Regions from separate parts of the Fischerella sp. genome, predicted to be linked through region 3. Evidence: riboswitches for the same ligand, from Rfam matches in the RefSeq annotation. Region 3 holds a riboswitch; each other region holds the start of a gene.

Region 1 (5,810 bases), on a different contig from region 3:
TATGTAGAGACGCATGCACCACAGATTTTTCTGTAGGATAATTTTGCGTCTCTATATGATTGATGTGTTTTTTTCTGAAATATATTTGGTAATTGTAGCTTAATAACTCCTCAAAATTATAGAAACGCTTGATTATTTGAACTATTGCGATTGCCCTCTGTAGCATATATAGTCGCTGCATAACTTTAAAAATCAACGTAAATACCCTTATGACTGTTATCGTCTTTGGCAGCATCAATATAGATTTAGTAGCAACTGCACCCCGATTACCACTTCCTGGAGAAACGCTGCTAGGACATCATTTTTTTAAAGCAGCAGGCGGTAAAGGTGCAAATCAAGCGGTAGCATTGGCAAAATTGGGAATCCCTACTCAGATAGTGGGACGTGTAGGCGCACAGGGTTTTGGCACAGAACTTATAAATAGTTTGCAAGCTGCTGGTGTGCAAACTGAAAATGTATTCATGGATGAAACAATTAGTTCTGGCGTTGCGATTATTACTGTTGATGATGCAGGCGAAAATCAAATTATTGTTATTCCTGGTGCAAACGGACGTGTCAATCAAGAAGATGTAACAAGAGTGTCGCGTTTGCTATCGGGAAGCTCAGCACTACTGCTACAATTTGAAATTCCTATGTTTGCAGTAGTTGCAGCTGCACAAGCAGCAAGAGAAGCAGGAGTAACCGTAATTCTCGATCCCGCACCCGCACAATCTGATGTACCAGATGAACTTTACTCCTTGGTTGATATTATTACTCCCAATGAAGTAGAAGCAGGACAACTACTAGGTTTTCCTGTCTCTGGACAAGAGTCGGCGAAAAAGGCAGCTGCACAATTGTTAAAAAAGGGTGTGAAAAATGCGATCGTGAAATTAGGCGCACAAGGTGTAGTTTGTGCCACCTCTGATGAAACTTTCTTTGTGCCTGCGTTTCCAGTGCAGGCGGTAGATACTACCGCTGCTGGAGATGCGTTTAATGGTGGTTTAGCCGCTGCACTATCCCAAGGACTTTCTTTGCATCAAGCAGTGGTATGGGGTGCAGCAGCGGGTGCATTAGCTGCGACTAAACCAGGTGCACAACCTTCGCTTCCAGATAGGTTGGCGTTTGATGCCTTTCTTAAAGAAAAGAGAGTTGTTAGTGGTTAGTGGTTAGTTGGAAGAAGACAGCTATGCTGGAAGGGGCAAGGACATCGGAAAAACAAGAGGGGGAAGGGGAAAAGGGGGAAAGGTGAAAGGTTAATAAATTCCTTTACCCTTTAACCTTTATCCAATGCCCAATTTCCAATGCCCAATGCCCAATGCCTAATTCCCCATTTCCCAAATTACTTACCAATATCCTCATTCCACAATTCGGGGTTTTCCTCAATAAACTCACTCATCATTTTTTCGCATTCCTTAAGGTTTAAATCAATTACTTCCACACCGTGGGATACCATAAACTCTTTAGCACCGGAAAAGGTTCTAGATTCTCCGGCTATGACTTTTTTAATACCAAATTGCACTACTGCCCCAGCACATAAATAGCACGGCATTAGGGTTGAATAGAGTGTTGTACCTCTGTAGCTGCCAATTCTACCAGCATTGCGAAGGCAATCAATTTCGGCGTGGGTGACAGGATCGCCGTCTTGGACGCGCTTGTTGTGTCCTCTGCCGAGAATTTTACCATCCTTGACAAGAACAGAACCAATGGGAATTCCACCTTCTTGTCTACCTTGTTGTGCTTCCTCTATGGCAGCTTGCATAAATACATCCATTTGTTAAATCTCCTCTGAGTAGCTGAATAGAGGGATCATATCGTTTTCACAGAATTTAACCTGTTCTAAACGGGAATACTTTTTTAATACGATGTATCCCTAAAAAAGACTCTACTTTATATTTTGGATACTACGTTATTGGCAAGAGCTAAAAACTTGCCTTGGAATACTTCCGCCAATTCCAAGCTTTATAACGGCGGGGATTAAACAGATTTATAGCGTCGGTAGATGTCTCCACAGTTTCTACATTCTTGTGAGGCTTTATTATGATTGAACGTGTAATATTCTCTTGTTCACTCATATTTAGTACTATTTTCTTGAGTTTGACTCCAGCCTTTGCCCAACCCGTAACTGAAACTAATTGCGAAAAGATAGGAAATTGCGCATCACAATGTGCTACAAGAGAATGCTTACTACAAAAAAACTACGACAAGTAACTCAACCAGCAATAATTCCACCAAGAAACCCATCAACAAGTCCACCACCAGAAGCATGTCCGCAGCCGAAACCAAAAGATATTGGTTGCACGGTCGATAAACCTTGTATCAAATATCTTTGTGTAAATGGACAGTGGGAAGCTATGATAAATAATTAGTAACAAGTTAAGGAAAAGCAGGATTTAACAGTTGCTCCCATCAAGGGATGATTCTTGTGGGGTGGGTATCCTACCCGCCCAGATAATTCCAGAAACAGACCAGACACCAATACCACTTGGCGGATCGTACACATCGAGAAATTGGCGATCGCAGTTGGCAATGCTAAATTTGAGACTGCTGGAAGTTGCTGAGGTTGGGCTTCCGTGACTTTTTACCAACAAAGGTGGTTTTTCACTTACAGGGGCAGTATAATCACGCTTTTTATGTGGATAGAATAGGGTAAAGGAAAGAAGCACCGCCATATTCATGAACACGTCTACGTACATTGAAAGACGCAGGCGTGATATCCTGAGTTTGACCATCGGGAATCCAGCGTACAAGCATACTTCTAACTTGCTCTGACGGTCACAATTCAATCCAGTAAATGACTTAGCCATCGAAACTAACTTTTCCCAATCTGATGGTATGCGAAGTAATCAAATTTGTGGTAATAGGCGATCGCCAAGATCCATAAGATTTTACCTGTGTTTTCATGATGCTCTTACCTAAGTAAATTTAAACCCAAAAATAGAGCAGCAACGCTACCTGCTACAGAAATTTCTTCTTGGATAATTTTGTCCAAAACTGATTCCACTGGAACTAAGACTATTTCAATTTCTTCTGTAATATCTAGCATTTGATCGCCAGATTTTATAACATTTTCCGCGAAAAATAAATGTATTTTCTTGGTATCTTTGACTGGATTATCATCGACCCAGAGGCATTAAATCGATGTTTTCTGCAATGGGTAGAAACCCTGGTGAGTTCAATGGGAGGAGAGATTATTCCCATAGATGGAAAGACCATCAGATATTAATGGAATTCAAGGAAACTAGCCGCCGCTGAACACGACCGTTGGGCTGCTTAAGTTTCTAATGGGGACAGCACCACAAATTTGATAGCGAAACTAAACACCTTATCAAGGTTGAAGATGGTATAGTGTGAAATATCGGTTTTGATGGGGAGCAGCCATCAAACGCAAGGGGGAAAGTGCAGTGCGAATCTGCCGCTGTCCCGCAGCTGTGAAGAGAGTCGCAACTCTCTCAGTCAGAATGCCCGCCGAGTTACAAACCTGTTACATATACATCTGCGAGGTACGGATGATGCGAACTTCAAGCTTTTGTGATCGGATTTTTGTTGGAATTTTAAGATTGTAGCGTTCTGAATTGACTATCTGAGTTGAACGCGAGGTTGCTATTTGGCGAGACTACCTGAGAGAAGGTAGTCAGCATTCTTGCTGTCAATTGAAGACAGTGTCATCGCTTTGTCTGCTTATGGGTTGCTTCTTAGTTGGGAAGCAGCTAGTTTTGCACGTTTATTTACAGAATTTAGGACACTACAACAATGACCATTCAAACTGCAACGCTGGGGTATCCCCGCATTGGTAGAAATCGTGAGGTTAAAAAGGCATTAGAAGCCTTTTGGAGCAGTAAATCTGATGCAGAAACCTTGTTGCAAACGGTTCGAGAGGTTGAATTTGCGAACTGGAAAACCCAACTCGAAGCTGGGATCGATCGCATTGGCATCGGTGACACCACCCTTTATGACCATGTGCTGGATTGGAGTGTTCGTCTGGGGTTGATTCCCGATCGCTTTCGTCATCTCGCTGGATTCGACCAATATTTTGCAATGGCACGCGGCAAGGATGGCATTCCGGCGCTGGAAATGACCAAGTGGTTTGATACCAACTATCACTATCTGGTGCCAGAAATTGCATCTGATGCCCAACCAGAGGCAAACTTTGCAGACTTTTTGGCGATGGTGCAGCGATCGCAGTCCCTCTTGGGTGAACGAGCCGTGCCCATCATCCTTAGTCCAATCACCCTACTGTGTTTAAGCCGTTTAGAAGGCAATCTGGAAACCCATCTCGAAAAACTATTGCCACTCTATAGCAATCTATTCTCTCAGCTTCAAGTACTGGGCATCACAGAAGTACAGGTGCATGAGCCAATTCTAGTCACAAGCAGTGCTACGGCTCTGAGAGAGGCGATCGCCACCACCTACACCCAGTTGGCTCAAGTGGGTATACCCATTCAACTCGTTACCTATTTTGATGATCTAGGAGTGACTTATCCCTGGGTGATGGAATTACCTGTGGCTGGCATCGGTTTAGACTTCACCCGCGGACGCAATTTAGACTTACTCAAGCAGCATGGTTTCCCAGCAGATAAACAGTTGGGGGTGGGCATTGTCGATGCGCGTAACATCTGGAAAATTCGTCCCGATACGGTGCTGTCAACATTAGCAACGATTCAAAACATCACGGCTAACATTCGGATACAGCCATCTGCATCCTTACAATTTGTTCCCTACGATGCAACGCGAGAAACCAAACTGCCAGAACCCTTGCGAAATGTGCTGAGTTTCGCAGAACAAAAGCTGGATGAGGTCGTGCTGCTGGCACAGATATTAGCCGGGGATGATCTGAGCGATCGCTCAGCCTTGGTACAAACGAAGTGGAACGCCTTCGAGCAATTTAGTCCTGCCAATGAAAGCGTGCAGGTTACGGTTAAGAATTTGACAGCGAAGGACTTCGAGCGATCGCTCTCCTATTCCCTGCGTTTAGACCAACAGATTCCCTTACCTGCTCTCCCCACGACCACGATCGGTTCCTTTCCCCAGACCTCCGAAGTCCGACAACTGCGGGTAAAATCCAAGCGAGGAGAACTGACAGCAGCAGAATACCAAGCGGCGATCGATGCTGAGATTGCCGAGTGCATTAAGTTCCAGGAAGAGATCGGCATTGATGTGCTGGTACATGGCGAATTTGAGCGCACAGATATGGTGGAATACTTCGGTCAGCAACTCTCTGGATTTGCTTTTACTGAAAACGGCTGGGTGCAAAGCTATGGCAGTCGCTGCGTGCGTCCACCGATCATCTATGGCGATGTGGCGCGTCCTCAACCCATGACGGTGCGAGAGTTTCAGGTGGCGCAAGCTTTAACTCAAAAACCTGTGAAAGGAATGCTCACAGGTCCCATCACCATTCTCAACTGGTCGTTCCCACGTAGTGATATTTCTCGACAGGAACAAGCATTCCAAATTGCCTTGGCAATCCGCAAAGAAGTCGCCGATTTGGAAGCTGCTGGCGCGCGGGTGATCCAGGTAGATGAACCTGCTCTACGGGAGGGCTTACCGCTGAAACTAGAACGCTGGAATGACTATCTCTCCTGGGCGGTAGATGCGTTTCGCTTAGCAACGGCGATCGCCCAGCCATCAACCCAAATTCATACTCATATGTGCTATTGCGAATTTGGCGACATCATCAAAGAGATTGAACGTCTAGATGCAGATGTGATTTCAATTGAGAACAGTCGCAGCAATAACCGCACCTTGCAAGAAGTCACCAATGCTGGCTACTCCCATCAAATTGGCAATGGGATCTACGATATTCACAGTCCAGTCGTGCCCACAACCGAACAATT
Region 2 (11,860 bases), on a different contig from region 3:
GTACACCTAGACTTTGACAGCAAAAATTTTGGATAACCAGATTACCCAACCTAAAATTCTGATTCAGCGGATCGCTTTAATGGCTCTGGCGATTTTGCTAGCAGTCGTTTTGGGGATTTTTGCTGTTCGTATGGTAAGGGCTTCTGACCCCTACGTCAAGACCGTTCTATCCTTAACAGGCAACCCTACTCAGGGACACGCTATCTTTCAAATCAACTGCGCTGGTTGTCATGGCTGGGAAGCAGATGGGCGTGTCGGTCCCAGCTTGCAAGGAGTCTCTAAGCGCAAATCCCCCTATGGTCTGATTCATCAAGTTATTAGTGGTGACACGCCTCCCATGCCTAAATTTCAACCTAGCGCCAAAGAAATGGCAGACTTGCTTAGCTATTTGGAGACACTCTAAGTGGGGATGGGGGGATGGGGAGAGTGGGAGAGTGGGAATTGGGCATCGGGCATTGGGCATAGTTAACAACCACTAACTACTAACCACTAACTACTAACCACTAACTACTAACCACTAACTACTAACCACTAACTACTAACCACTAACTACTAACTATTGACTATTGACTAATGACCATTGAAGTAGACTACCGCTTTCCTGCGGGTGTTGACCCAGAAAAGCAAGCCAAAATTATCGCGGTTGGGCAAACAGTTGGAACTTGGGATGCCCGTTTTGCCTACCGAGAAGCAGCTTTGCGATCGCATTTAGCAGAAGTAGCCTCAGTAGAAACAGAAGCCCAAACAAGTTACAGCATCGCCACGATTCGCTTTCCTGAAGCAAATGTAGAAAACGACATCTCCAGCCTGTTGACGATGATATTTGGCAAGTACTCTATGGCTGGTGCGGCAAAAATCGTGGCGGTACGTTTACCAAAAACTTATGGTCTACATCCCAAACTGGGCATTAGCGGTATTCGAGAACGACTGGGGGTATTTAACCGCCCGTTGATTATGGCTATTTTCAAACCAGCACTGGGACTCTCAGCCACCGATCACGCCGCTATTTTGGCAGAAGTAGCCCACGCCGGACTAGATATTATTAAAGATGACGAAATTCTCGGCGATCTGGATATTGCCCCAACCATAGAACGCCTGAAAGCCTGTCGTCAGGTAATTGAAGAAGTCAAGCAAACCACCGGACGTACAGTATTGTATGCTGTCAATGTTACAGGTACGGCAGATAAATTATTAGAGAAAGCGCGTCTTTTGGTACAGCAAGGCGCCAATGCACTCTTGTTGAATGTTCTTACCTACGGCTTTTCGGTACTGCAAGCCTTAGCCAGCGACCCAGAAATTAATGTTCCCATCTTCGCCCATCCAGCACTAGCTGGAGCAATGTGTGCTGCCCCCGATTATGGTATGGCATACTCTGTGGTATTGGGAACCTTGATGGCTCATGCTGGTGCGGACGCCGTGCTGTATCCCGCACACTACGGTAGTTTACCCTTTGACCCAGTCGAAGAAGGTAAGATCCGAGATATTTTGCACAGTCGTGGTGTTTTTCCTGTCCCTTCCGCTGGTATTCATCCTGGCATCGTTCCCAAAGCTTTGGTTGATTACGGTCAGGATGTAATTCTCAACGCCGGTACTGGCATTATGGATCATCCCGATGGTGCAGCTGCTGGTGTGCAGGCATTTTTCGATGTCCTACAACGAGTTAGCAAGGGCGAATCTTTAACGCTGGAAGCCTTACCACCAGGGCCGCTGCGCCATGCTGTCGAAAAGTGGGGAAACTAGTTGTTTGGCATTGGCAACAACCAACTAAGCTGTTCCAGATTTAATTTGCATTCTGAGGGCAGGCGGGGACGCCTACCCCACAATAGTTAGACTACTCTGAAAATAAGGCGGAAGGCAGACGGCAGACGGCAGAAGGAATAAAGATTTTCATCGGTGGTGCTGTACTAAAAGTTCATGACCCACTAATTTAGAATATGCAGATTAAAACATGATTTTGTCACGGCTTTAATTTACATCAGGGGTAAATTTATTAATATTCTGATACTAGTCATAACGAAACTTGTATGCTATATTTAGAAATCGGTGAGAAAAGTTTGGCTCAGTAGCTCAGTAGGTTAGAGCGGAGGACTCATAAGCCTTAGGTCGTGTGTTCGAATCACACCTGAGCCATTATTTTTAACTACGAATATGGCGGATCAACTCAGCAACCGACCAAGCTTGAGCGATCGCACCTCTGGGTGTATGTGGTTCATCACCATCAAAAATCTCAGAAATGGAGTTTAGACAGGCGTCGGAAAGGAAGTGTTCTAGCAGGGGTTGCCAATCAAAGGGTAGGGCTTGATTTGGATGAAAACGCTGCCAAGCACGGATATAAGGCCCAATTAGCCAACTCCAAACAGTTCCTTGATGGTAAGAGCGATCGCGTTGCTCAGAGTTGCCTGTGTATTTACCCACATACGACCGATCGCTTGGATCGAGGGTGCGAAGACCATAAGGTGTAAGTAAGCGATCGGTAGCACGTTGTAATATTTGCTGCCCTTGCTGGGCAGAAAAGGCACAATGAGCGAGAGAAAGGGCTATGACTGCATTTGGACGAACCTGAAAATTGCGTCCATCGTCCGGCTCAATAGTGTCATATAAGTAGCCAAGCTGGGAATTCCAAAACTGTTGCAGTGAGGCTTTTACCTGTTGTGCTTGCTGGCTGTAACGCTGCGCTTGCTTAGCCAAACGACTCGGTTCGGTAACGATTTCTTGCTCACTTAATATTTCTGCCCATCGAGAAGCCCAACATAAAGCTGAATACCACAGAGCATTGATTTCTACTGGCTTACCGCGACGAGGTGTGACAGGCTGCCCATCAACTATAGCATCCATCCAAGTCAAGGCTACACCACGAGCATCCCAACCAATCAGCCCATCAGTAGAATCAACCTGGATATTGTAGCGCGTACCACCAATAAAAGCTTTATAAATTTGCTGTACTACTGGGTACTGCTGCGCTAAAAACTGCCAGTCTTGCGTAGCTTCTAGGTAAAGCCCTAAAGTTTCTATCCACCACAGTGCTGCATCAATACTGTTGTAAAAAGGTTCACTTTCTCCATCCGGTAATGTATTGGGAATCAGTCCGTGGCGACAGTAACACCCAAGAGTCTCTAGGAGTCCTTTCGCCAGGTCAAAGCGTTGCGGAACTAGTGTTAACCCTGGTAAAGCAATCAAGATATTGCGTCCATAATCATTGAACCAATGATAACCAGCAATGACACTAGGACCAGCTATAGAGGTTCGGTAAACGATAAACTGATCGCTTGCCCGTAGTAATTGCTGCCAAATTTGGTACTGGGCATTGGGTATTGGGCATTGGGTATTGGGTATTGAAGTAGTGATTTTTCCCATGCCCCTTGCCCCTTCTCCCCATCCAAAAATGTGAGAAAGTCGCTCTTGCTCTGCCTCGATTGCTTCTGCAAAAATATCATCAGTGAGAACAGTTTGTAATTTGTCGGGAAAACCCACTTTTGCTTCTAGAGTCACTGCATCTCCTGGCATCAAAGCCACTGTCAAGTAACCAGGACTGTAGAGGTCTTCGCGATCGCTTAATCCTCGGCGCGTTTCTTCTGGTAAATGATAATTCCAATACCAAAATGCATCTGGTTGATAGTTTCCTCGTGTCCACCGCAAGTGCCAAGGTGTGCCAAACTGTCCTGAATTTATCGCTTGCAGGCAAACTTGCCCTTGCCCCAGCAACTGCGAGAATTGCAATCCCAGAGTTGCTTTTTGTTGGGAGTGAAAATCGCGATCGCCGATTAGCAGTCGCAACCTCAAAATCGCGACATCACTGCCTTCATAGCGGTATTGAATTAATAGGCGATGGCAAAAAGATGGGGAGATGGGGAGAACCGGAGGTGGGGAAAAAAACCTCACCCCATCACCCCCTCTCCCACTCTCCCCCTCTCCCCCTCCTAAACCGTGGGGCATCACCAATTGCCTGGTTATTTGCCAGTTGTCTTCACCCCAAACCCATTTGGGAACTGGGTTAATATCGAAATAGCGCAGTAGTTCGTAACCCGTCGGATCAATCTGACCACTGCCCCAGAAATTCGTCCCTAATGCTATAACTTGCTTTGGTAGTTCCAGGCTAGCTTCTAAATGTGAAAGCAGCAGAGTACGCCCAGAAGGTGGATTGGTTGCAGCAAACAACCAACCATGATACATACGAGTGCGAACATCTGAAAGCGTACCGCTGGCAAAACTTCCCAAACCATTTGTGAGCAACCATTCTCTTGTATCTAAATCCAGCATTTGCTACTCAAAATCGTTATGAGTATGATATAGTCGTAACAGTTCGTAATTAATTAAGCTGTCAGGACGTGGACGGGTGAGTGTCACCTGTACACCTGTAGAAAGCGGGCAGCTAGACGCAAGTAATTTCAAGGAGAATTAGTTATGTCTACAGAAGGATGCCTCCGTGTTGGTCAAAGCGCCCCCGACTTTACAGCAACGGCTGTGGTAGATCAGGAATTCAAAACTATCAAACTTTCCGACTATCGCGGTAAGTATGTTGTTTTGTTTTTCTATCCCCTAGACTTTACCTTTGTTTGCCCAACTGAAATCACAGCCTTTAGCGATCGCTACGAAGAATTTAAAAAAGTTAACACAGAAATCCTGGGTGTATCCGTTGATAGCGAGTTTTCACACTTAGCATGGATTCAGACCGATCGCAAGTCTGGGGGTGTCGGCGATCTTAACTATCCTCTGGTTTCCGACATTAAGAAAGAAATTAGCACCGCTTACAACGTTCTCGATCCAGCAGCTGGTATTGCCTTGCGTGGTCTGTTTATCATCGACAAAGATGGTATTATCCAACACGCGACAATCAACAACCTAGCGTTTGGTCGCAACGTTGATGAGACTCTGCGGACACTGCAAGCTATTCAGTACGTGCAGTCTCACCCCGATGAAGTTTGCCCAGCTGGTTGGCAACCTGGTGACAAGACAATGGTTCCCGATCCTGTCAAGTCCAAAGTTTATTTCGCTGCTGTCTAGACTATAGTTAGTCAGGCTGAATTGACCGAATCAGGCAGGGAAATTAAAGGTTAAAGGAGCAAGGTTTCCCAATTCCTTTGTCCCTGCCTCTTTATTCCTAATTTTTTGTTAAAGTTTTGTCAGTCAGAGTTGATTTATAAGCTGATGTGCATTTAAGTTGTATAATCAGGGCGGGCGAGACGCCCACCCCACAAGAGTTTGATTTTTTTGAGAATGCAAATTAAATGCCTTTTAGCTTAAAGTAAATCTTAAGTAGGGGAGCTAGTGCGGTTTAACATAAGTTAACAATTACTGGCTGCTATTCTCAGCTTGGGGAGATTCTACACTGTCGATGTATTGGCTTTCCATGAGAAAGGCTCCCCTAGCAAAGCGGACACCCCAGTATCCTCCGGGACGGCGATCAAATACCACACCCTCTTCACCAATGCGAATCACATCGGGAGGACGCAACATAGGCATAGGATCGGCGGTTTTAACGTAGGGTGGTAGTGCGACAACGCGGACTTTGCTACCGATGGCGAATTCTTTGGACATAAAAACAAAATTATGAATGGTGAATGATGAATTATGAAACTCTTTTATCATTCATAATTCATCATTTCTTAGGGTGCTTGCCAAATTTTTTGATGGTACTGCTCTATATCTGCATATGGATCTACAGGCAGGTGGGAGTGGTCGTGATTGTGATGGTCATGAGAATGACTGTGTCCGTGGTGATTTGCTCCAGCTGCGAGGCGGAATTTACACATTTCACAATTCATCTGCACTTGTCCTAGTTGAGTTTCGATTTCTCGCTCCCTAAGTACAGAAAATAGCTGGGGATGCAGGCCCATTTCTGGCAAACAGGTCATGGAAATTTCTGGATATTGTTCCTGCTGCTGGGCAGTGATGTTAAAGATTTTTTTCACTAAAGCGCCAGTAAACAGGAAGTATGGTAAAACAATAATGCGTTTTGGTTGGTATAAACGGGCGCGACGGAAACCTTCTTCTAGTCTGGGGTGAGTAATGCCAATAAAGCAGGTTTCGACAGTTGAGTAGCCGCTACCTTCCCAAAGAATACGAGCGAGTTTGTAAACATCACCATTCGCATCAGGATCGCTGGAACCACGACCGACAAACAACAGAACTGTATCAGCACGAGAGATTTGCAGGGGGTTATTTTCTGGTTTGTCGAGTTCTGCTAAACGCGATCGCCACAATTCGATAATACCGGGGGCAATTCCAAAATGCCGCCCGTAATGAAACTTCAACTGCGGATACTTAGCCCTAGCGCGGTCAAGCTCATTCGTAACATCAAACTTATTATGCCGTGCGGCAAATAGCAGCACTGGTAAGACAGAGAATTCTGTGTAGCCTTGTTCTACACACTGGTCGATACCTTCTTGAATTGTCGGGCCAGTCAATTCCAGAAAACAAGGTACGACTGGACGCGATCGATCTAAAGTTTGATAAATCGCAGCAAAATCTAATAAAGCCAGCCTTCCATCTGCATCCCTAGTGCCATGACCAATCATCAATACAGGACGCTTAATTGGCAATGGTGGCAATTCTAGAGTTTCGACGCTTGGGTATTCTGGTTGGTTCAGATTTGTTGTATCAAAAATAAGCATTCTCAGTTAAAGCTCCTTTCCCGTGCAACGCAGGAAATAGAGTGAGTTAGTAACACATAGGCGTTCTGGCTTAGGCAATTTTAGATTTTGGATTTTGGATTTTGGATTAATGCCAATCTAAAATCTAGAATCTAAAATCTAAAATCCCTTTACAGCTGCGGCACAGCCCCGGACTTACACCGGTATTTCCCTATTTTGTTACGGTTCACAGTTGCCTTGTTATCTTAACTGAATCTTGCCCAGTTCCAAAATGCGGGGGGAGGGGGTGAAGGTATACAGTGACTTAGTTATTTGTCATCACGGACAGATTGTTGTTGTATTAACTGTCTTAACTGGCTGGCTTAACTAGCTTATCTGACGTTGCAACTAGTTACTGAAAGATGAAAAACTCAACAATAGCAGTGTAACAATATCATCTACGAACTATAGAGTTTGCAGTTACCCTTGGGCAGGTATCTGTAAGGATAAGAAATAGACTATCTCAGACTTAGAATTCCTTGCATCCAAAGTAAGGAAAGTTCCAGTGCGAGCAAGTTGCAAGATGACCTTAGAGCCGCACAGTTCATATTTAAATTAACACCACCTATTTTTTTATCGCACTGACAACCTACGATGCTTGCCTTGCAGTTATTCCTGCAATCACGCCCATCAAAGGTATAAAATTTATGAAATTCACAATGAAGCTACTAACACACACAACTGTAGCTGCAACTGTTTTCACAGCGGGTTTTGTCGCCACAGACCAAACTCTAGCTGCTTCTGCCACCTTTAAAGATGTCAATGCGGCAACGCTAGAGTTATTCGATGAATCAGGAAAGTTAGTCGGCAGTGGAGGATTTACATACAAACCCTTTTCAGGAAGTTTTGTACAGTTGAGACCCGGTGTTGTTTACGAAAATCCTCAAGACCCTATCCCGCCATTGAATGTGGCACGTCGCTTTACACCACCCGAGGAATATTCTCTTGTTAACAGCTTCTCAGTAGATTTGCTGTTGGATGGTTTTGAATTTCAAATCCCTAGTCCCACATCTACAGTTTTTGAACTGAATGAAACTGGTCAGAGCATTGTAGGAGCATTCGTCTATTTTTGGAAACCCACAAATTTTGCAATGTCTCCGCCAGGCCCAACGGATGTGCTTTTGAGTGTGTTGGGAGGAGATCCTCGGTCTCCCTTATTGGGGACTCGAAACAATTGGGACGGATGCTTACCCAGATGTGGAGTTAGTCAGAGAGATATTTTCAGTATCGATTCAGATGGAACTTGGGGTTTCTTGGGTTTTCCTGTAAGTGGACAAGGCCCTGTCAGTGGCAGCGGCAGATGGAAAGCAACAGCAGTTCCTGAACCCACAACTATTGGAGGAACTTTGCTGTTAGTTGCCGGCTTGATTGGAAGGAAGCGCAAAAAGCAGCTAGCAAAATGATTGCTAAATCATTCCAGTTCTAAGTTAGCAAGCTAATCCTGCTCATTCCGTCTTCCCTATGAAAGCTACGCGCTTGATTGAAATTAAACCACTAAAAAATATCCAGTTCTGGCTATTAGGAATAGGAGCCGGCTTAACTGCGATTATCTTAACTCTTTCTTGGAAATCTGGAGATATTGCCCATGTAGGAATGAGTGTAGTATTTTTGTTAGCCGTCGTTTCTTTACTTGAAGACAAACACCACTACCTATCTTTAGAAAGTGGAATTTTTCCCAGCGCTATAGGTGGATTATTGATTGGTGGCGTACTTTGGCAAAGTGCTAATTTTCATCATATTAATTCACCGGAAATTTTTCTTCGCGTCTCACCATTGATTTCTGCTTTAGGCATTGGTTTGCTGGCTTCTGGGTTCAAAGGATTAAAACAATATTCACAAGAACTCACTATATTGTTTTTTTTAGGTATTCCGAAGTTAGTGCTATCATCTCTGTTTGATATTTCTTCCTTGACGGCTACATTTTCGGCTTTCCTGCTTTGGTACTGCGGTGTTGATGTGTCCCTACAAGGAGTTTTCTTAAATTTGCCAACAGGAAGTGTCAAGGTTTATGAGGGCTGTTCAGGCATTGAATCTGTCTGCTATCTTTTAGGCATCGCTGTAATTTGTTTGCTGATGTTTCCAACTAAACGAAAACAGAGAGTTTTAGTAATATTCGTGGCTGTGGCATTGGGATTCATTATCAATGGGATACGCGTTGCTCTGCTAGCTGTTATGGTACTAAAAGTTAACTACCCAGCATTTATTTACTGGCATGAAGGCGACGGTTCCTTAATATTTGGAATGATTGAAGTGTTGGCATTTGTTTTGTTTTACTTTTTACTGCACCAACAACAGGAATAAAAAAATCAAGATTAATGACTCTGTGGAAAAAATTGCGAATTCCGTTTTTGGCTGTAATCTTGGGTAGCATTATTCTCATTTTAATGAAAGTCTTTTTAACAACGAATATAAATAAGCCAAAACCAGATCAATCTGATTATGAATATCAACATCAATATGTTTTTCGTCCTATAAATTTACAAGACTTTAAAAACTTCCTAAGCCGGGAGATTTAGGATAGTGATAAGTATCAAAAATTTGTGTTAAGAAAATTGTGTGAGGAACATGACTAAACCCACGACTGATAAATTAATTCCCTTGTTAAACGAGCTACAGGAATTTGCCTATAAAATGGCAGATTCTATGAATATATTTCGAGTGCTTGGCTATGGTCTATTACTCTTAGCCTTGTTTGATATTCTTGAGATGTTTATACCGCCAGGCTTTATGAACCCTGCTTGGGAATTTCAAACCTTTGGAGCACTGGTTGAAAGAGTACCTGTACCTTTAATCGGATTTGTATTGGTATTTTATGGAGAAAAGTATTCGAGAAAAGAATGGGAATTCCGGATTTTGAAATTCCTGTCTTGGTTAACTTTATTGTTAGCATTATTGTTCTTATTACTCATTCCTTTGGGAATTGCTAACACTGTTAGACTCACTAATACAACTGTTAGTCAAATCAATATATTATCCCAACAAAAACTCACTCAAGCTGAACAATTGGAAAAGCAACTGAACCAAGCTACACCTGAACAGATTAATAATTTTTTGAAAAGCCAAGGTCGCTCATTAGATGGTCAAAATCCTCAAGAAGTCAAAAATCAAATTTTGTCACAAATATCTCAAGCTAAAGAAAAAATTCAAACTCAAACAAAAGCTACTCAGTCTTCTCAAAGAATAAAACTGCTCAAGAATTCTATAAAGTGGAACTTAGGAGCTTTAGTTTCTGCTGCTTTGTTTCTAAGTATTTGGCAGGGAACTCGTTGGGCAAGAATGAATTGATACAAATCAAGTCAGTATAAACTTGCATAAGTTCATAGCGAAATTTTTGCAACAAAGCTCTGCGAACCTTTGCGTTTACCTCAGCGAGCCTCTGCGTTTCAAATTTACTCAGAAATACTAAGTTTTAGTGTCACCTCACCAGAAGCTGGTTCATTCCACAATATTTTTTTGTATTCTGACTTGCTGCTTTCAAATTCGCTTGGATCTTAGATTTGTTATTAATCAAAACTGTGGCATAGTATATACTGCCTTTGACATTTGTACTATAGATTAACTGATACGGTTGAGATATTCGCGTTGCAGGAGAACATGATGCTATCTCGGCACTTGCTCCCTGGTTTCTGCTATCGTAGATATTCATCAATATTTGTGTGGGATTATTTCTTGGGCGAAAAACTCTCACAGATTTCTGATTATTGGTATTAAAATAGAGCGTCGTGTCGCTAGTATCTAGGCGATCGCAATAAGTAGATCTTCGGTTTGCTTGTGCTAATATATCTGTGTTCAAGTCTCTTTTCACCTGTTCTTGCAACTTAGTAGACTTAGAGCCAAGTTGAGCTTTTGCTGATGCACAGATAGACAATACTCCCAGAAAGACCAGAAAAAATGAGATCGATTTTTTTGTTGACATGATTTTAGATGTACCGCAAAGTCAAAGCATTTTACTATTAGATTTACCACAAGTTAGATTTATCACAAGTGGTTAGAACAAAAGAACTTTTGACTTCCAAGGTAGCGGTACTAGTTCGCTTAACTACGAAGCTTCTAGAGGCAATCGCACGATAAAGGTGCTACCTTTACCCAGTTCGCTTTGTACCTGGATATAACCTCCGTGTGCCTGCACAATAGCTTGAGCGATCGCTAATCCTAAACCTGCTCCACCAGCGCTACGAGAGCGATCGCTATTCACGCGATAAAATCGGTCAAAGATTCGCTTTTGCTCGTTTGCAGCAATGCCAATGCCTGTATCTTTAACTGCGATCGCAGCTTGATGAGTACTGCGTTCTAAGGCAACACTCACTTCCCCATTGGCTGGTGTATATTGAATACCATTCATAATCAAGTTAGAAATCAGCCGATAAATCTGGTCTTCATCAACGATAACTGTTAGTGGCTGTTGTACTCGTATCTTAGATGTGAGCTTGACTTTGGCTGCTACTGCCAGTGGTGCTAATTCTTCAACTAGATCGTTGACAATGTCATTGAGGTTACAGCGAACGCGTCGTAATGGTGCTGTTTTTCTATCCATTCGAGATAGCAGCAGCAAATCAGCCACCAATTGTGTCAGTCGTTGCGTTTGGCGCTGTACGCAGTTGTTCACTTGTGAGAATTTGATTGGGATGTCGCATGAAATACTCTAGAAGCTGAAACTCTTTGTTAGTCAAAGGAATTACTTGTTTGTCGCCCTCTGGCTGTTGATACGAGACAGTGCGGCTACCGTAGTCAAGAGAGAGGTTCGCAATTTGTAACTTTTCCGGTTGAATTTGGGGCGATCGCCTTTGTAAAGCCCGTAACCGTGCCAGTAACTCTGCCATTCCAAAGGGCTTGACTAAATCAGGTTCATCTTCCACTAGCAAAATTCTCATGTTCACAACTCACCAGTAGCCAAAAATTGATTGCACATCTTTCAAAGGCAAGTGCCAAAGTAACTCTGGTTGCCAAGTATCCGGATCAAAGTGGGAGTTAGATCCACGTTGGTATGCTTGCCATAGCCTCTCCCAATCTAACTGTTGCCGATCCTGCATTTGTCTGCTCATCATTCGCAACAGTCCTAAACCCAGCAGCAGGTTAACTAACCTAAATTTTGCTCCTAGTAAAAATGCTTGTACTTCTGCTTCACCCAAATAATCTGTGCTGTACTCCGTGAGGACGTGAACGCCATCGTGGAGTTGTTTGCGACGGGAACCCGTAGTGAAGGGTGTTAAATTATTTTCATCGAGGAAATC
Region 3 (11,860 bases):
CTAGGTCAACTTCGTGCTGAAGCAGCAATTGAACCGCTAATCTCCCTATTTCATGAACTTGATGATTGGAGTAGTAGCGAGTTACCCGACATCTTTGGCAAAATCGGGCCTGCTGCTATTCCTGCACTCCAAGCCTATCTTGCAGATTCATCCCACGATTCCTATGACCGCGCCACTGCTGCCACCTCACTGACAAAAATTGCTGAAAATCATCCTGATACGCGCAACCAATGCATTGCTATTTTGACGCAACAACTGGAACTATTTGCAGATAACGACATTGAGCTGAATGCTTTTTTGATAGGTGAATTAATTGATTTGAAAGCTGTCGAGTCTGCCTCTGTTATGGAGCGTGCATTTGCAGCAGAACGAGTTGTGCCTTTTATTGTTGGAGATTGGAATGCAGTACAGGTATCGCTTGGGCTAAAAGATGCTACGGAAGTGCCAGAACGCAAATTTTCCCTTGAAGAAATGATAGAATACTTTGCCCCTAAACCTCAATCACAAAAGCCTCGGGGTTTCTCTACTAGTTCCGATCAAAAGCAGAAAAAAAAGAACAAAAAAAACAAAAAGCGTAAGTAACTTAAATTCAGTTAATGACCTTCAAAGGGTTGCTGTACCCCAATCAGAGTGCAGTGAAAATAGCGCTATCCGAAACAATTGCCTTTCTTTTATTCAAAAACAACAACACCCAAGCTTTTACTAGCCTAATTATTTCCTCTCCTTGGCGATTCTATACAGGGTTGTACTGAATTAAAATTGCACACTCGCAGTGCAATCAATTAATCATGCACTCGCAGCATAAATTAATAATCAGTTACATTGCCCCCTTTTTCACTACTACATTGAGGAAATGTAAGCGTTAGACTTGGGTGCTGCTGCCAGTTGACGAGACAGATTGTTGAACAGCGTTTTTTACCTCTTAACTAAATTGAACCTTTGAACTCAAGGCTGTTATATCTGCCAGGGAAGCTTTTAGAGCTTCAATTATTAAATTATCACTTCTCATCATCAGTGAGTTATTTTTGAAAAAAAACTTTACTTTTCAATACCCTACAAGCTTCTGAAACTGCGATTTTGAAATAAAGGAATGAACCGAAAACTATTCTCGATCGCAACCCTTGGAAAAGTTTCTGGAGTTTCGTACCGGGAACTAGTCTAAAGTCCAGCCCTAAGCGATCGCTCGATTAAATTAAGGCAGTATTACATTTTATTCGTGCCAAAGATCTCAATCCTGTTGAGAGCGATAATAGCAGTGGGGAGAATTTGTTTAAGAAGATAATAGAAAGCAATTCTCCTAGGAAAACAATGAAGAACAGACACTGTTTCGAGCAATTTATGGTGCTTTTGAGCGTGTCTGCTATTTTAGCTATAAGCTGCCCGAATATCGTTCGCGCTCAAGGGTATAATCCAAACCCACGCTTGTACTCCCATCAGGGACGGCTTTTTCAACAGATTGATAACAGGCTTTACTATCCCGACTATCGCGTGACTGAGACAATTATTCGGCGACTGAACAACGCTATTGGCACAAAGAAATACGCCCATGTCGAGATTAAGTCTTTGGGTAAATCCATCACCGAAAAACAAGGTAAAAAGGTTGCTCGTAATGAGGGAGATAGCCAATCTTGTAAACGTTCATTTAAATTGCGATGATTCTTGTCATCTTCCTGCTCAAGCGACTTGCGTAACCTTCATCACTTTTCAAACATTCTCTAATTCGCGATCGCCCACCACGAGGCAATGAAAATCCCTTCCCCCATCCCCTTTACCCTATTTTCAAGACAGGTAACAGTATTGAGCTAATGGGCGATCGCTGTTTTGATGTTCTTAAAAACTACTAATCATATCAAACACTCATTCAGCAAAGAATGAATTTCGCTCTTTCCCAAATTTATGCCAATCAGAACTAGCTGGTTTTTAGGTGGAGTAGACCAGTCATCGGCGTGTAAGTTGTAACGAGGGCCGCTAAGTTGAAAAATGTGCCGTGATTCACTATCACTAAACCACAGAAATCCTTTTGCTCGAAATACATCCTGTGGCATTTTTTCGGTTAAAAATTCTTCAAATTTATGGACATCAAAGGGGCGATCGCTTTGAAAAGAGACAGAAACAAATCCATCATTTTCTAAATGGTGAGAGTGATGCCCATGATGGTGATGATGCTTATGGTCATGATCGTGAGCATGGTCATGATGCTCATGTTTGTGAGTATCTTCCTCATGCTCAAGGTTATATTTATCTTTTTGAGTCAATCCCACACCTAAAATTAATGGTAACGGAACTTGACAATATGTGGTGTTTAAAATTTTTGCACCTGTTTTGACTTCATGAATATAATTTTCTAACTCTTGTAGCTTTTCCCTATCCACAAGATCGGTTTTATTCAAAATAGTAATATCGCCATAAGTTATTTGTTTTAAAGCAGCTTCACTCTGGAAATGTTCAGGACTAAATGCCTCCGCATCTACTACAGTCAGAATAGAATCAAGGTTAGTTAAATCTCGCAACTCTGTACCTAAAAAAGTTAAAATAATTGGGAGTGGGTCAGCAACACCCGTAGTTTCAATAACTAGATAATCAATCCGGTCTTCTCTTTCTAAAATCCGATAAACCGCATCAACTAATCCATCGTTTATAGTACAGCAAATACAACCATTGCTGAGTTCTAGCATATCTTGATCGACAGAAATTAGCAGTTGACTGTCGATGTTGATATCGCCAAACTCATTCACGAGTACGGCAACCTTTAAATCTTGTTTATTTTGCAAAATTTGATTCAGCAGAGTAGTTTTACCACTGCCTAAAAATCCTGTGATGATTGTCACAGGCATTCCCTTTTTGGGTAGCTCAAGAATTGTTTCTTTGAATGATGTAGTAATACTTTCCATAGAACATCCTATTTTTACTAAGAATGAACAAGTTGATTAATATCTTGGTACTCAATCTCAGCTATTGACTTATGAACTTTGTACTGTTGAGCTGGATTTGTCATCACCACAATTACTGTTTCAATTGGTGCACAACCAGGTTCAGTACACTGTAATTGACTCAGAGAAACTGAAGTTTTTTCGTCTATTTGCAAGGCTTGGTAAATCCATTCCTTTACTTGCCTTATTTTTTCTGGATTTGCTTTCGCTGTTTGTCTACCAAATGAAAAATTCATCCTGGCTAAAGTAAGTTGTCTTTGGACTGAATTAAGTAAGTCGGTGGGAATAAATCAAGCTATGTTAAGTAACGTAAAATCATTGAAATAATTTCGTAGTAAGGGCTTTAGCCCTTTTTTGAGGACTAAAGTCCTGACTACAAACCTTTAATTAATTACACCGTCCTACTTAAATCACTGACCATATTATATATAAAACGATAATCGTTATCATAATAGCGCAAAAATATAAAATTTACGTCAGGAGCATGCAAGAGAGTGAAAATCTTGGGTCAGTGCTTATACCAAGTTGCGTTCATACGTCTGACGCATTATACTTTGCAGAAGGAAAATAAAGGGGAGTCTGTGCGTTATCAGGTTCCCCGGTTGTAGTGACTGGCGTGCAGGGGGAAGGTTAACAGAATTGGAAGGTCTTTTTGTCGATACTGACAACAGAAACTAGATGCTTTAAAAGCCTTTTGGATTGCAGATTTTTTGTGCATTAGAAAAGAGACTCAAAATCGGCGCTTTTAACTAGGTTAAGTCGATTTTCATTAATATTTACAGGGCCGCATCAAAAAAATAGAGGGTTGCAGTTGTCTACCGCAAGTTTGTTCAGGATTGATGAGCAAAGATGCATTACTAAGCCAACTGTTTTTTAGAGGAATTTTTCATGCATTGTACCTATCAAACATCTGTTCATTCCCAAATTCGCAACTTAGGGCGTGTAGTTGCTTTCATAGATTCTGCGATTGAGAATTATCAAGTCATTGCTAATGGTATTACACCAGATGTTGATATTTATCTGCTCGATTGCCAACGGGATGGAGTTGAACAAATTATGGCTGTACTGGCTGAAAAACCAGTTGTAAAAGCCGTACACATTTTTTCTCACGGTTCACCTGGACAGTTGTCTTTAGGTAATGCTCAGTTAAATTCTGACAACCTGGAACGCTATTTTAGACAGTCCCGATCGCTATCGATTTTCAGAGGTGTTGACCTTTTCATTTATGGTTGTAATGTCGCTAGAGGAATAGAGGGAAAAGCTTTTCTGAAGAAATTCCAATCTTTAACTGGGGTAAACATCGCCGCCTCTAGAACACTGACGGGAAACAATGCTTTAGATGGAAATTGGGATTTAGAAGTAAGGCTGGGCAACATTGAATACACACCAATTTTGCATCTTGAGGTAATGGAAACCTACGCTGGTGTTCTGGGTACGATCGCAGTTACTAACACAAATGATAGTGGTTCAGGCTCCCTCAGAGATGCGATCGCTAATGCACAGTCTGGCGACACAATAAAATTTGACTCTAGTCTGGCAAATCAAACGATTACTCTGACAAAGCAAATTGAGATTGGTGCTGGCAAAAACCTGACTATCGATGGTGCGGAAGCTAACAATTTAACTATCAGTGGTGACAACAAAAGCCGGATTTTCTTACTCAACTCTACATCTGTCCAACCCACCAGCCTAACAGTAAAAAATCTTTCTTTGGTAAATGGATATACCAACGAGCGCGGTGGAGCAATTAGCACTACTCACCAAGGCAAATTGGCGATTGAGAACGTTACGTTTAAAAATAACGTGGCGGATCAAGGCGGTGGTGCTATCTTCAGTGCCTATGAAGGGACGCTGACAGTTACTGACAGTCAGTTTGATAATAATCGAGCCACAGCAGGAAATGATGAACGGGGAGCAGGAGCGATCGCTTTCTGGGGGCCACGAGATTTAACTGTCCGCAACAGCGAGTTTACCAATAACAAAGGCATTAACGGCGGTGCCATCAACAGCCTCAATGGCAAACTCACCATCGAAAACAGTAAATTTCTCAACAACGATACCACCAGCGCTTCCTACGACGCAGGCAAAGACAATCCATCCTTGAGGGGGTACGGTGGCGCTATTTATACAGACCGTGCCAGCGCCATCGATGAAGCCTCTGGTAGCATTCGCATTGTTAACAGTACCTTTGCAGGCAACAAAGGACGAGGGGAAGGCGGTGCTGCCTACCTCTACACTGGTACTCAAGATAACGTTAGTATCGAGTCCTCCGTGTTCAAAGACAACGAAGTTAGTGCCCTTGCCAACGGCGGTAACGGCGGAAATGGCGGTGCAGTTGTGCTACTTAGTAACGGACTCAACCAAGGCTTAACAATTCGCGATACCTCTTTTGTCGATAACACGGCTTCTAGTCAGGGCGGTGGTTTGTGGACAATGGATGCGCCAACTACAATTACCAATAGCACCTTCTCTGGCAACCGGGTATCGGGTAAAGGGGATAGTAATGTGGGTGGTGGCATGACACTGTACAGTCCCACCAGCATCGTCAACACAACAATTGCTAACAATTATGCCGGATGGGTTGGGGGTGGTATTTCTGCTGCTAACGATGCCCCTGTCAGCGTGCAAAATACTATCTTTTACAACAACACCGCCGATAATGGCACAAACGCTTGGGGTATTCAACAACAAACGAATCGCGAGTTAACAGACAATGGCGGCAATATTCAATATCCCCCCAAAGGCACGATGTTGGGGAATGACAACAACGCCACTGCAAATATCACCATTGCCGATCCAAAATTAGATTCTTTACAAAATATTGATGGAGTTTTGGTGCATCCACTTCTATCAGGAAGTCCGGCGATTAATGCTGGTACTAGTAACGGGACTATAACTACTGACCAACGTGGCATTACCCGCGATTCAAAACCGGATATTGGTGCTTTTGAGTTTGCTGTCAGTACTTCAGCGAGTTTACCAACTTCTCAAGTTAAAGGTGTTAGCTTTGTTAGGGATAACGATGGTAACGATACCCTGAATAGCGGTAGAGAAAATAGTGCCGATCGTTTCTACGGTGACGATCGCATAGATATTCTCACGGGTGGTCAAGGTAACACTCGTATCAACGGTGATTTAGGAAAAGATCGGCTGATTGATGGTATGAGATCTGATTTTGAACCAACCCAAGATGCGATCGACTCATGCGGTATCCTGACTCAACCAAGCGATCGCAACTCACAAAAATTTTCTGATGTCCTGAAATTGCAGCCAGTGGGGGCTGATACTACTGTGCGCTTGGATGTGGATGGAAAAGCAAAATCCGGTGGGTTCGAGAATTTTAATCCGTTGGAAAAATTTGATCCATCTCGTTTGAGTGCTAACAACTTCCTCCAAGGATAATTTCTAGCACATTAGGTATAAAAAAGGGGCGCTATCGCCCCTAAAAATTTTTAGTTTTTACCCAACTGAGGTGTGGGTGGAATCCTTGCCAAAATTCCCTTTTTCAGGGGTTCGGGACGTTCTGACCAAGGCAGTAAACCATCTGGCTTGGTATAGTATTGACTAGCACATTGCAGAATGGCTGCGGCACTGCCATCCACAGGTAAATCCCCAAACAGATAGGTTAATTTCCCAGAAGCAGCAAAAGCAACAACACAAGAGCGATCGCAAGCACTCATGCATTCAACTTCCTGGATGGGAAAATTATCTTTTAAATGCCAATCTTGCGCTAGGTGCTGAAGCTGTTGTAGTAGCTTTTGACCACCGCTTTCACCAATTCGTTTGCCATCTTGCCAAACGCTAGCACAAGTTTTGCAAACAAAAAGAGTGTGAGAGGGCGCACTTACCCCATTCGTTGTAGAAATTGTAGAAATATCTTTAGCAGCGGTCATCTGTACCTCGCAGATGTATAGAACTGATGAATCAACTTCGGCGGGCATCCTGACTCACTTCATTAAGTTCACAGTTGCGGGACAGTGTCGGATTTGCACCGAACTTTCCCCGTTACCTCCAGTGGCTGATCCTCACCAGAACCGAACGTTTCTCATCATAACACCAATATTCTCCGTATTATTTGCGTTACCCAGGAGGCGGAACCTCCAAAACCTAGTTACCAGGTTCAACCTGGTAACGAGAATGAGAGTGTTGAGAATAGTAGCTGAATTAGATTTGGTTAAGCCAACATCAAAGCTACTTCTTTGGCAAAATAGGTCAAAATCAAATCAGCACCAGCCCGTTTCATACTAGTTAATAATTCCAAAATTACCTGTTTTTCATCTATCCAGCCCATCTGTGCAGCAGCTTTAATCATTGCATACTCACCACTGACGTTGTACGCTGCTACTGGTACATTCGTAGTGTTGCGAATTTGGCAGATGATGTCCAGGTAAGCTAAGGCAGGTTTTACCATGACGATATCTGCACCCTCGGCAATATCCAAAGCAACTTCTTTCACTGCTTCTCTAGCATTAGCGGCATCCATTTGATAAGTTTTTTTGTCGCCAAATCTCGGGGCAGAATCCAAAGCATCTCGAAATGGGCCATAGTAAGCAGATGCATATTTTGCAGAGTATGCCAAAATTCCGACATCAAAGTATCCTTCTGCATCTAAAGCTTTGCGAATTGCCCCAACTCTGCCATCCATCATGTCAGAAGGTGCAACAAAATCTGCCCCTGCTGCTGCTTGGGAAAGCGCCATTTTCACTAAAACTTCTACGGTCGGGTCATTGAGAATAGTACCCTTTTCATCCACCAAACCATCGTGACCGTGAGTGGTGAAGGGGTCAAGAGCAACATCGGTAATCACGACAATTTCTGGAACTACTTGTTTAATAGCTTTGACGGTTTGCTGTACTAGTCCATCTGGGTTATAGCTTTCTGTACCGACATCATCTTTTTTAGCTTCTGGGATAACAGGAAAGAGTGCAACAGCATTGATCCCCAAATCAAAAGCTTGTTTTATCTCTTTGAGCAATAAATCCAGAGTATAGCGGTAGCACCCAGACATAGAAGCAATCTCGACTCTTTGCCCTTCTCCTTCCATGACAAACAGTGGATAAATCAAGTCGTTGACGTCCAGATGAATCTCTCGCACCATTCGCCGCAGTGCTGCTGTGCGCCGCAGACGACGGGGACGATGCAATAAATGGGTTGCTGGAGAAGGATTTGTAGGTGTTGTGGACGTCATAGTGAAAAGCTAAACAATAATGATAATGATTATCATAAGCTAAAGCGATCGCAACCCATTCAAAAAAATCATAAGTATTACTATCTGTGTTCACCATGAGTTTCATTAAGTCGTTATCCTAGTTTTCAGGTGAGGTGAGGAGTAATACAAAAATGGCTATTCATTTACAACAAGCATTAGAAGTCGGGAAATATATATTTACCCAGCGTTTGAAAGGACGCAAACGCTATCCCTTAGTCTTGATGTTAGAACCACTATTCCGTTGCAATCTTGCCTGTCCTGGTTGTGGCAAAATTCAGCATCCCACAGACGTGCTAAAACAACACCTGACACCAGAACAGTGCTTTGCAGCAGCAGAAGAGTGTGGAGCTCCCATAGTCTCCATTCCTGGAGGAGAACCTCTGCTACATCCCCAAATTGATGAGATTGTGCGGGGATTGATTGAGCGCAAGAAGTTCATTTACTTGTGTACGAATGGCTTATTGTTAGAAAAAAGCTTGGACAAATTCCAACCTTCGCCTTATCTAACTTTTAGCGTGCATTTAGATGGAATGCGAGATTGGCACGACTACTGCGTTAATCGCAAAGGTGTTTTTGACATTGCAGTTCAAGCTATACGCGCTGCTAAAGCCAAAGGTTTTCGTGTCACTACCAACACGACTATCTTTGAGGGCGCAGATCCTAAACAAATGCAGGAATTTTTTGACTTCCTGAGTACACTCAACATTGATGGCATGATGATTTCTCCAGGCTACAGTTATGAGTGGGCACCAGATCAAGAGCATTTTCTCAAGCGAGAACAAACACGCGCCCTGTTTCGAGAAATTCTAGCTCCTTTCAAAGCAGGTAAAACAAAATGGAACTTTAATCACAATCCATTATTTTTAGATTTTCTGACTGGTGAAAAAGACTATGAATGCACACCTTGGGGTAGTCCTAGTTACAGTGTGCTTGGTTGGCAAAAACCTTGTTACTTGTTAAATGAAGGTCACTACGCCACCTTCAGTGAACTGCTAGAAAAAACTGACTGGAGCAAATACGGTCGTGCTAGTAGCAATCCCAAGTGTGCAGATTGTATGGTTCACTGCGGCTATGAACCGACCGCTGCGACAGATGCTATGCAACCACAAAACATAGCTCGTTCAATTGGCAGTGTTTTTGGTTAGTAGTTGGTTGTTGGTTGTTGGTGATTACAAACAACAAACAACCCACAACAAACAACAATCTACCTTTGCAAACTACGGGGATCGAGGGCATCTCTCAGTCCATCTCCCAGTAAATTGAACGCTAAAACTGTCAGGATAATCACCAATGCTGGTGGCCAGATCAGCCAAGGTTGCAGCACCAATATAGAAGCATTGGTTGCTAAAGACAGCATATTGCCCCAGGAAGGATCTGGTTGTTGAATTCCCAGCCCAATCAGACTGAGTACTGCTTCTGCACCGATAAAACCGGGAACCGCAAGGGTAGCAGAGATAATTATGTATGTGGCAGTTTGCGGCAAAACATGGCGAGTGATGATATATAGTGGCTTGCCACCCATTGCTCGTGCTGCTTGCACAAATTCGCGTTCTTTGATAGAGAGTACCTGTCCGCGAATGACTCGTGCTAAGCCAGCCCAACTGATAAACGACGTAATCAACACAATCAACAAAAATCGCTCAGTACTGGTTAGTCCTGGGGGCAAAACTGCACCCAAGGTTACTAATAGATATATGCTGGGAAAGGTCATCAGTACTTCGGCTAGGCGCATGATGATACCATCAACCCAGCCGCCAAAATAACCAGAAATTCCGCCAATTAGCATCCCGAGAGGAAAGGTGAGGGCAACGCCCACAATACCGATAAACAAACTGATTCGACCGCCATGTAGTAAGCGGCTGAATTGATCGCGTCCTTGATCGTCAGTACCTAGGAGGTTGATTTTAGCTTCGCCAGTTGTACCAAATAAATGCCAATTCAAAGGAATTCCGGGGATGACAGTTACTTCATCCCACTTGGGTGGTAAAGGCAAATTCAACTGGAAAAGGCGATATTCGGAACCTTGAACGAATAACCGTAGAGGTGAGGGTTTACTTTTGTCTACAATGAGTTTGCGATCGCCTGTTTCTAAATTTGTGTCTCCTTGAATTGTTGGATAAACATGAGGTCCAATAAACTGCCCCGAACTCGAAAACCAGTGAATTCTAGTCGGTGGTAGCAGGGAACCATTCGGTTGGGAGGCATAAGGGTCATAAGGGGCGACGAAATCAGCGGCAATTACTGTCACATAGAAAACTATGAGCAAAATTGCCCCAAATCGCGCTAAAGGATTTTTTTTGAGTCTTTGCCACCAGTTCATAGTTAGTCAATAGTCAATGGTCAACAGTCAAGGGTCAAGGGTCAATGGTCAAAGGTCAAGGGTCAAAGGTCAACAACCAACAACCAACAACTAACAACCAACAATTACTACTTTTGACTATGGACTTTTGACTCTGGACTTTTGACCATATCAACAAAATATAACTTTTCTTCTTGAGTAACTTCATGTTCTACAACAAAGACATTGGAGTGGAGATTGGCGACAATTTGTTTTCCCTGCTGTGTCAAAGACAGGTAACGCAGTGCATCTTGAATATAAGGATAAACCCCATTCCAGTAGAATTTGGCGTAGTTATTGCGTAAATCAGCGGGTGTTTGATAACCCAAAACTTTATTCATCCCAGTTTCTTCAAACTCGTAGAACAAAGAAGTAATTTTCTTTAAGTAGCGGGGGTCGCTTAATTGTCCAATTAAATCAGCAGCACGCACTAAGCCTGCAAAGCTATCAGTACATTGATGATCGTCAGCAGTCGGCACTGGAAAGCGAGTCAATTCAATATTGCTCTTGATAACTTCAGAATCTATGAGTTTATGACCACCAAAACGCTCATCGATGAAGAGTTTCGCCCTATCGACATGATATGGTGTCAGGCTGGCATCAGAAGCCCCAGGAGCAAGAGAAATCATGATGTTATCTTTACCTGTAGCATATAATCCTTCTTGCTCGCGGTCTTGTCGGCACACTCCTTTGACATAGCCGATATCATGACAAAGCAAAGAAATTATAAAATGCAACCAATCTTCACTAGAAACACCTCCTTCCCGAATGTGTTTGCCACGTAAAATCTCCTGTCCTACTAGAGTGACGAGAATCGAGTGTTCGACATTGTGATACAGGGCATCACTATTGGCAATGTTTTCTAAAGCCATATTGCCTGCCCAAGCAATTATGTCTTGATAATCAGTTTTTAAGCAGCCGTAGGTACGGCGGTAGCCTTCTCGAATTTGCTTTACAAAAGCATCTATTAATATTTCTGTGGCATTGAACATACTAGTTACTCAGTCGGACAACAATAGACTTCTTAAAAGAAGTGGAGGAAAGGGAAAAGAGGTAAAGGGCAAAGGCTTCTCAATTCCTTTACCCTTAACCTTTAACTTTTTCCCACCTCTTAGCAAAAGGTTCTTTTGTAAGAGGTTTAATTGTTTATGCGTTTATATCAAAATTGCCAATTACCTTGGCGTTAGATGGAGTTAAGCGCTATACACATTTCTCCTTGTAGTTATTATCACAGCAAAGGCTTGGGTGCTGGCAAGCTCTTTTTACAACATATGACCAATTTTTATAGCTCTATCACAGAATAGGCTATGCTTTCTGCGAGGAGAAACCTATATTTTTGTATAAAAAAAGGATAATGCACTTCAGAACTTTGCCATCCTAAGA

Evidence for each region. A riboswitch is a leader RNA that binds a small molecule or an ion and turns the genes downstream of it on or off. The one in region 3 is predicted to bind cobalamin.
Region 1: it holds a riboswitch for cobalamin, as region 3 does, so the genes downstream of both, metE (5-methyltetrahydropteroyltriglutamate--homocysteine S-methyltransferase) here and HXY43_RS12045 (DUF1636 domain-containing protein) in region 3, are expected to answer to the same signal.
Region 2: it holds a riboswitch for cobalamin, as region 3 does, so the genes downstream of both, HXY43_RS01830 (sirohydrochlorin chelatase) here and HXY43_RS12045 (DUF1636 domain-containing protein) in region 3, are expected to answer to the same signal.

What each region holds. Positions count from the first base shown of each region.
Region 1 is NZ_JACAEU010000053.1:488-6,297, forward strand. It holds gene rbsK (ribokinase) at 210-1,142, shown strand; gene HXY43_RS07720 (nucleoside deaminase) at 1,319-1,750, opposite strand; gene HXY43_RS07725 (hypothetical protein) at 2,370-2,783, opposite strand; partial or broken gene HXY43_RS07730 (NUDIX hydrolase) at 2,888-3,106, opposite strand; gene HXY43_RS07735 (hypothetical protein) at 3,062-3,202, shown strand; cobalamin riboswitch at 3,319-3,464, shown strand; partial or broken gene metE (5-methyltetrahydropteroyltriglutamate--homocysteine S-methyltransferase) at 3,730-5,810, shown strand, end outside.
Region 2 is NZ_JACAEU010000013.1:6,120-17,979, forward strand. It holds gene HXY43_RS01800 (cytochrome c) at 29-403, shown strand; gene HXY43_RS01805 (RuBisCO large subunit C-terminal-like domain-containing protein) at 574-1,740, shown strand; tRNA gene HXY43_RS01810 (tRNA-Met) at 2,057-2,130, shown strand; gene HXY43_RS01815 (amylo-alpha-1,6-glucosidase) at 2,137-4,257, opposite strand; gene HXY43_RS01820 (peroxiredoxin) at 4,402-5,001, shown strand; gene sipA (regulatory protein SipA) at 5,290-5,535, opposite strand; gene HXY43_RS01830 (sirohydrochlorin chelatase) at 5,604-6,611, opposite strand; cobalamin riboswitch at 6,652-6,845, opposite strand; gene HXY43_RS01835 (PEP-CTERM sorting domain-containing protein) at 7,277-8,032, shown strand; gene crtA (cyanoexosortase A) at 8,091-8,930, shown strand; gene HXY43_RS01845 (HpsJ family protein) at 9,195-9,914, shown strand; gene HXY43_RS01850 (hypothetical protein) at 10,045-10,497, opposite strand; partial or broken gene HXY43_RS01855 (sensor histidine kinase) at 10,669-11,223, opposite strand; partial or broken gene HXY43_RS01860 (response regulator transcription factor) at 11,222-11,467, opposite strand; gene HXY43_RS01865 (Coq4 family protein) at 11,510-11,860, opposite strand, start outside.
Region 3 is NZ_JACAEU010000091.1:2,040-13,899, forward strand. It holds gene HXY43_RS12020 (hypothetical protein) at 1-582, shown strand, start outside; gene HXY43_RS12025 (hypothetical protein) at 1,309-1,656, shown strand; gene HXY43_RS12030 (GTP-binding protein) at 1,845-2,891, opposite strand; gene HXY43_RS12035 (hypothetical protein) at 2,909-3,166, opposite strand; gene HXY43_RS12040 (DUF4347 domain-containing protein) at 3,819-6,332, shown strand; gene HXY43_RS12045 (DUF1636 domain-containing protein) at 6,383-6,823, opposite strand; cobalamin riboswitch at 6,845-6,984, opposite strand; gene hemB (porphobilinogen synthase) at 7,105-8,118, opposite strand; gene hpnH (adenosyl-hopene transferase HpnH) at 8,271-9,284, shown strand; gene HXY43_RS12060 (ABC transporter permease) at 9,344-10,459, opposite strand; gene HXY43_RS12065 (Npun_R2479 family HD domain-containing metalloprotein) at 10,567-11,469, opposite strand; partial or broken gene HXY43_RS12070 (ISAs1 family transposase) at 11,822-11,860, shown strand, end outside.